DNA from 2 places in the Kocuria oceani genome. Region 2 is predicted to be linked to the other one. Evidence: riboswitches for the same ligand, from Rfam matches in the RefSeq annotation. Region 2 holds a riboswitch; the other holds the start of a gene.

Region 1 (3,737 bases), on a different contig from region 2:
TCGCCCAGGTGGCCGGCGACGATCCCGCCCAGGGGCCGGGCGATCACCCCGACGGCGAGGGTGGCGAAGGAGGCGACGATGCCGCCGAGCTCGGTGGCCATGGGGAAGAACTGGACGTTGAAGACCAGGGCGGCGGCGGTGCCGTAGAGGTAGAAGTCGTACCACTCGATGGTGGTGCCGGCGAAGGCCGAGGCCAGGACGCGCTTCTTGCCGTGGACGACGCTCGTGCGTCCCGCGGCGGCCGCGGTCGGGGCCGGGATCGTGGTCGGGGGCGGGGTGGACATGCGTCAGGCTCCTGGGGTTCGGTCGGCGTCGGTCCCGGCACCGGTCCTGGCGTCGCCGATGGCGTTCAGGCCCTCCGGCAGGGTGCCGTTGATGAGGTAGTCGCCGAGGGCGCGGGCGCGGAAGGCGATCGGGTTGTGGGTGGCCACGGTCTGGGCGTTGCGCCAGTGCCGGTCCAGGCCCTTGGCGGTGGACGTGGCGGAGGCGCCCACGGTGAGGAACAGGTCCTGGGCCGCGCCGAGGGCCAGCTCCGGCACGGTGACCTGGGCGTGCTCCACGGCGATCTCGGACCCGTGCAGCGCCGCCGGGAGGGCGCCGGTGAAGTCCGGCCGGTCGGCGCCGGTGGTGACGGCGGCGGCGATCCCGGCGTCCAGGGCGCGGGCGGCGTGCAGCACGGTGGCCTCGGCGGCGAAGGCCTTGGCGGAGATCCGGCCGGTGGCCTCCTGGATCAGCGGGTCCTCGCGGAACGGCAGGCCGAGCCCGGTGTTGAAGGTCCGCCGGCGGCCGGCGATGGTCTCCACGGCGTCCCGCCGGGCGGCGCGGGCGACGCCGGCCAGCACGGCCAGCAGCACGAGCTGGAAGAAGGCGGCCTCGTGGACGGCCTCCGCGCTGCCGGCGGCGCGGTCCAGCACGGCGTCGTCCGGGACGCGCACGCGGTCGAAGACCGCGGTGCCGGTGCCGGTGAGCTTCTGCCCGAAGCCGTCCCAGTCGTCCTCGAGGGTGACCCCCTGGGCGTCCGTGGCGACGACGGCGAAGCGGCGTCCGTCCCGGCCGTCGAGGGCGGCCGAGACGCGGGTGTAGTCGCAGAAGACGGAGCCGGTGGCGTAGAACTTCCGGCCGGTGATCTCCCACCCCTCGGCGGTGCGGCGCAGCACGGTGTTCAGGGTGCCGAGCGCGTTGCCGCCCTTCTCCGTGGAGGCGTTGCCCACGGTGGCCCCGGCCAGCACCCGCGGATACCAGACGTCCTGGAGCTCCCGGGGCAGGAAGCGCAGGGACTCCACGAAGCCGGCGTGGGAGCGGTAGAGGTGGGCGATGTTGGAGTCGGCCTCGGCCAGGTCGACCAGCAGCCGGGTGAAGTCCTCGATGCTGACCCCGGGACCGCCGTGGGCCGCCGGGACGCGCAGGGCGCCGAACCCGGCCCGGTCCAGCCGGCCGACCTCCTCGTAGGGCAGCGCGCGGCGGAGGTCCCGGTCCAGGGAGCCGGCGGCGATCTCCGTGAACAGCGGCCCGAAGCGCTCCTTCAGCCCGGCGTAGTCCACCGGCAGGCCGGCAGGGTCCGTGCCGGCAGGGTCCGTGCCGGCGGGGTCCGTGCCGGCGCCGGGACGGGTGGGAGTCCTCTCGGCCGTGGTGCGGGTCATGCGGTGGTCCTCTCGGTCGCACCGAGGAGGGCCGGCCGTGCGGTCACGCCAGGGGCGGGCCCGGTGGCGGCAGCGCGGGGGCCGACGTCACGGAGCGACTGCAGATCCGGGATCTCCATCGGTTCTGGCCTTAGCACCCTGACCCCTGCGAAGGACGGGTTGCTGCGGCGTCGTCGAGCCAGATCTCTCGGCCGCTCTGAATGGGACGGATGACATCGCACCAGACCGCCGGGGTGCGGAGCCACCCGATGACGGCCGCATGTCGTCGGATGTCATGCTGACGTCACAGACGGTCATGTCCTCCCGGGTGGTGTAGGAATCCGCCGCGGGACCCCGCCCGGCCGGAGAAGGGGAGCGCCGCGCATCCGCTCAGTATCGCGGCCGGTCCGGCTCCACCTGCTCCGCCCAGGCGAGCACCCCGCCCTCGAGGTGGCGGATCCGCTCCTCCCGCCCGGCGTAGAACGGGCGCAGCGCGGCCAGGGCGGTCGCCGAGCGGGCGCCGGCCTTGCAGTGCAGCACGAGGTCCGCGCCGCGCGCCTCCGGCGGCAGGGCGTCCGGCCCCCGGTCCAGCAGCTCCTGGAGCGGCACGGCCACGGCGCCGGGGATCGCCAGGAGCTGCCGTTCCCAGTCCTCCCGCACGTCGACCAGCACGAAGGCCGTCTCTCCGCGCGCCCGCCGCTCCAGCAGCCGGGCCAGCTCGCCCGCCGCGACCGTCTCGGCGGGCTCCGCGCCGCCGGCCGGCGGACGGACGGCCACGGGCTCGGCGACGGCGGTGACCGGGGCGGCGTCCGGGTCCGGGTCCAGGCGCATCTCGCGCCAGGTCATCGCCAGGGCGTCGTGCAGCAGCACCCGCCCGAGCAGGGGCTCGCCGGTGCCGGTGATCAGCTTGACCGCCTCGGTGACCATCACCGCGCCCACGGTGGCGGGGAGCATGCCGAAGACCCCGCCCTCGGCGCAGCTGGGCACCTCCCCGTCCGGCGGCGCCTCGGGGTAGAGGTCCCGGTAGGTGGGCCCGTGGCCGGCCCAGAAGACGCTGACCTGCCCCTCGAAGCGCAGGATGGAGCCCCACACGCAGGGGATCCCGGTCAGGGCGGCGGCGTCGCTGACCACGTAGCGGGTCGCGAAGTTGTCCGCGCCGTCGAGGACGAGGTCGTACTGCCCGAGGATCCGCACGGCGTTGTCCGCCGTGAGCCGGCAGGGATGGGTGCGGACCCGCACGAGCGGGTTGAGGGCGGTCACGGCCTCCGCGGCGGACTCCGCCTTGGGCCGGCCGACGTCGGCGGTGCGGTGCACCACCTGGCGCTGCAGGTTGGAGACCGCCACGACGTCGTCGTCGACGATCCCCAGCGTCCCCACGCCGGCCGCGGCGAGGTACTGCAGGGCCGGGGCGCCCAGTCCGCCCGCGCCGACCACGAGCACCCGGGCGCTGCCGAGCCGGCGCTGGCCGAGCGGGCCGATCCCGGGCAGGGTCAGGTGCCGGGCGTAGCGCTCGAGCTCCGCACGGGTCAGTTCGGGGCCGGGCTCCACGAGCGGGGGCAGCGCGCTCACGGGCGCTCCCCCACGGGCGCCCAGTCCCCGCGCGGGACGTCCGCCGGACCGGCGGACGCACCGGCGGACGGACCGGCGTCGGGCGCGTCCGTGTCGATCCGCCCGGCCATCGGCGAGGACGCCTGGGCGTGCCGGCGGGCCGGGATCCGGCCGGCGCGGGCGGCCAGCCGCCCGGCGGCCACGGCGTGGCGCATCGCGGTGGCCATGGCCACCGGGTCCTGGGCCCGGGTCACGGCGCTGGCCAGCAGCACGGCGTCGCAGCCCAGCTCCATGGCGAGCGCGGCCTCGGAGGCGGTGCCGATGCCGGCGTCGAGGACCACGGGCACCGAGGCACGGGAGGCGATGAGCTCGATGTTGTGCGGGTTGAGGATCCCCAGCCCGGTGCCGATCGGCGCGCCCAGGGGCATCACGGCGGCCGCGCCGAGGTCCTCCAGACGGCGGGCCACGGCCGGGTCGTCGGAGGTGTAGGCGAAGACCCGGAAGCCGCGGGCCACGAGCTGCTCGGTGGCGTCGAGCAGCTCCACCACGTCGGGCAGCAGGGTGTCCTCG
Region 2 (3,737 bases):
CAGCGGGGCGGGCAGCTGGACGGCGCTGAAGACGCCCGCGGTGGACAGCACGTGCCACAGCACCAGCAGCGCCGCGGGCAGGAGCAGGCCGAGCCCCGCGCGCAGCAGGGGACGGCGGCGGGGCTCCGCGACGGCGGCGGGTGCGTCGCCCGGGTCGTCGGCGTGGACGGCCGGCTCGGCGCCGACGACCTGATCGGCGCCGGCGCGGTCGGTGCGGACGGCCTCCCCGGACGGGCTCAGCGGCGACGTCACTGCCCGGCCTCCGCGCCCTCGGCGGCCTCGGCCACGCGGGCGGCGTCGGCGTCCTCGGCGTAGGAGCTCTCCACGAGGCCGGCCAGGGCCTCGTCGATCTGCTCCTGGCCGGACACGTCACCGGAGTCCACGAAGATCGGGCCGACCTTCTCGAGCACGGCCAGCTGCTGCTCGCCGGGCACGTGGTCGATGTCCAGGTGGGTGCGCTCGAGCACCTGCTCGGCCACGGACAGCTCGATCCCGGCCGCGTCGGCGAGCAGCTGCGCGGTCTCCTCCGGGTGGGCCAGCGCCCAGTCCCGGGCGTAGGCGTAGACGTCCACCACGGTCTGCGCCGCCTCGGGCTGCTCCTCGAGGAAGTTCTCGTGCGCGTTGAGGAAGCCGTAGGTGTTGAAGTCCACGTTGCGGTAGAACAGCTCGGCGCCGTTCTGCTCCGCGGCGGCCATGATCGGGTCCAGCCCGGACCAGGCGTCCACCTGGCCGTTCTCCAGCGCCGAGCGCCCGTCGGCGTGCTGCAGGTTCTGGATCGTGACGTCGGCCGGGTCCACCCCGCCTTCCTCGAGGGCCTGGAGCAGGAAGAAGTAGGGGTCGGTGCCCTTGGTGGCGGCCACGGTGCGGCCCTCGAGGTCGGCCACGGACTCCACCCCGGTGCCCGGGGCGGTGACGAGCGCGGACCACTCCGGCTGCGAGTACAGGTCGATCACCTTGATCGGAGTGCCGTTGCTGCGGGCCAGCAGCGCCGCGGAACCGGCGGTGGAGCCGACGTCGACCGCCTCGGCGCGCAGCGCCTCGTTGGCCTTGTTCGAGCCCGCGGACTGCACCCACTCGACCTCGGTGCCCTCCTCGGCGAAGGCGGCCTCGAGCCAGCCCTTCTCCTTGATCACCACGGAGAGCGGGTTGTAGGTGGCCCAGTCGACCGTGATCTTCTCGGCGGCCTGGGCCCCGCCGGAGCCCTCCCCGGCCATGCACCCGGTCAGGGACAGGGCCAGGACGGCGGCCAGGGCAGGGATCGTGCGGGCGGGGCGCGGGGACAGCGGCATGGTGGGGCCTTTCGTGGTGGGGTGGGCGTGCCGGGCGGACCCGGCGCGGCGCAGGGCCGCGCCGCACCCGGGGGAGCGGGGCGGGATCAGCGGGTCGCGGGGTGGTGGGCGTCGACGCCCAGGTGGCCGAGCAGCTGCACCCGCAGCTCGGCGAGGACCTCGGAGGCCCGGTCCCGGGGACGGTCGCCGGGCACGGAGAGCACCGTGCTGATCGACGCGGGGGCGGTCGGGCCGGTGCGGCCCAGGACCACGATCCGGTCGGCCAGCTGCAGCGCCTCGTCGACGTCGTGGGTCACCAGCAGCACGGTGGTCGGCTGCGCGGCGTGGACGGTGAGCAGCAGGTCCTGCATCCGCAGCCGGGTCAGGGCGTCGAGGGCGCCGAAGGGCTCGTCGAGCAGAAGCACACCGGGGTTGCGGGCCAGCGCCCGGGCCAGCGACGCGCGCTGGGCCATGCCGCCCGAGATCGCTCGGGGACGGTGGCGGGCGTGGGCGGTCAGCCCGACCAGGCGCAGCAGGTCGTCGATCACGGCGTCGGCCTCGGCCCGGCCCAGCCCGGAGGGCAGGCCCAGGCGGACGTTCTCGCGCACGGAGCGCCACGGCAGCAGCCGCGGCTCCTGGAAGGCCACGGCACAGCGCGGGTCGATCCCGGAGACCGGGGTGCCGTCGATGAGCACCCGCCCCGCCGAGGCGGTGTCCAGGCCGGCGGCGGCCCGCAGCAGCGTGGACTTGCCGCAGCCGGAGGGCCCCAGGATCGCCAGGACCTCCCCGGGGCGGACCGTGACGTCGACGTCGTGCAGGACGTGGTGGCTGTGCCCGCCGGACGGAAAGGCCTTGCCGACGTGCTCGAAGGCCACCGAGTAGGCGCGCTTCGTGGTGGCCGGTGCGGTGGCGGCGGTGGACGGTGCAGAGCCCAGCAGAGACGTGCCCATGATCAACTCCATCGGTCCTGGCATTAGCACCTCGCACGGGGATCGGACGGATCCGTGCCGGTTGCTGCGACGTCGACGAGCCAGGTCTCTCAGCCGCTCCGGATGGTTACGGCCCCATTGAACGTGCTCCGCGGGTCGCGTGGCAAATCGCTCCGCGGGCCGTCATGGTCGAAAACGGTGGCACGCCGCGCCCTCGTGCCGCACCATGGACCCATGACGAGCCGGCACACCTCGACCCGGGCGGACCTGGTCCGCGACGCCTGCACGGCGTTCGCGGCGGTCCTCGACGGGCTCGGTGACGACGACTCCTGGGCGCCCACCGGCTGCCGCGGGTGGTCGGTGCGCGACCTCGCCCACCACTGCGCCGCGGACGCGGTGCGCGGTCTGGTCGCCCTGCACACGCCCACCACGGCCCGCCCGGACCGGGACGCCGCGACCTACTGGGCGGCCCGGGGCGCGGATGCCGTGGCCGCGGCCGAGGTCCGGCGCCGCACCCGGGCGGCGGCGAGCCTCTACCCGGAGTGGGATGAGCTGCGGGGGCACTACCGGGAGTCGGCGCGGGCGCTCGTGCACGCGGCGGAGCGCTGCCGGCCCGGCGGGACGGTCCGCACCCAGGGCCACGTGCTCCGGGTCGACGACCTCCTGAGCACCCTGGCGGTGGAGTCCACGGTGCACCACCTGGACCTCATCGAGCACCTGGAGGGCTGTCCGGGACCGGCGGTGGACGGGCTCGCCGAGGTCCGCCGGGTCCTCATCGACCTGTGGGAGCGGGAGCCGCCCGAGCACTGGAGCGATGAACACTTCGCCCGGGTGGGCACCGGCCGGGCGGCCCTGCCCGCCCAGGACCGGGCCCAGCTGGGCCCGGAAGCAGACCTCCTCCCCCTCTTCTCCTGACCCTCCGCCCCCCCGCCGAGGTTGCACGTGTCGGCGTCCCGTGCGCGGTGGATTCATAGGGTCGTTGCAACGCTTCGGTCGGTGGCCGGGACCTGCAATCTCGGGACACGGTGGGGCGCGATCGGGGCGAGCGGGGCGGGTCCGTGCCAGGGTGGGGGCATGAGCCGCAACGATCCCGCCGTGATCGACCGCCTGATGACACAGCCCGGACGCTGGGCCGTGGTGGGGCTGACCGGGAACACGGCCCGGCCCGCGCACTCGGTCGCGAAGCGCATCCGGGACGACCTCGGCATGACGATCGTCCCGGTCAACCCGAAGGGCGAGGTGGTGCACGGGGAGCCCGGCTTCCGCACGCTCGCCGAGGTCCCGGGGCCGATCGACGTGGTGGACTGCTTCGTCAACTCCCGCCGCGTCGGAGCGGTCGTGGACCAGGCCGTCGCCGCCGGCGCGAGGACCGTGTGGCTGCAGCTGGGCGTCGTGGACCACGCGGCCGCGGCCCGCGCCGCCGCCGCCGGGCTGGACGTGGTGATGGACACGTGCCCGCTGATCGAGCTCGGGGCGCGGCTGCGGCAGGGCTGGACGCTGGACCCGCGGCGCACCCCGCCGCTCGCGCCGCCGGTCTGAC

What was found. Region 2 has a riboswitch for S-adenosylmethionine ahead of PU704_RS01690 (ABC transporter ATP-binding protein). Riboswitches for the same ligand answer to the same signal wherever they lie in the genome.
Region 1: another riboswitch for S-adenosylmethionine. It lies ahead of PU704_RS18815 (acyl-CoA dehydrogenase family protein); the one in region 2 lies ahead of PU704_RS01690 (ABC transporter ATP-binding protein).

What each region holds. Positions count from the first base shown of each region.
Region 1 is NZ_JARAMH010000030.1:10,840-14,576, forward strand. Features, by position in the region: gene PU704_RS18810 (MFS transporter) at 1-284, opposite strand, end outside; gene PU704_RS18815 (acyl-CoA dehydrogenase family protein) at 288-1,640, opposite strand; SAM riboswitch class I at 1,753-1,847, opposite strand; gene moeB (molybdopterin-synthase adenylyltransferase MoeB) at 2,010-3,188, opposite strand; gene PU704_RS18825 (thiazole synthase) at 3,185-3,737, opposite strand, start outside.
Region 2 is NZ_JARAMH010000001.1:343,393-347,129, forward strand. Features, by position in the region: gene PU704_RS01680 (ABC transporter permease) at 1-252, opposite strand, end outside; gene PU704_RS01685 (aliphatic sulfonate ABC transporter substrate-binding protein) at 249-1,289, opposite strand; gene PU704_RS01690 (ABC transporter ATP-binding protein) at 1,376-2,218, opposite strand; SAM riboswitch class I at 2,224-2,327, opposite strand; gene PU704_RS01695 (maleylpyruvate isomerase N-terminal domain-containing protein) at 2,432-3,112, shown strand; gene PU704_RS01700 (CoA-binding protein) at 3,272-3,736, shown strand.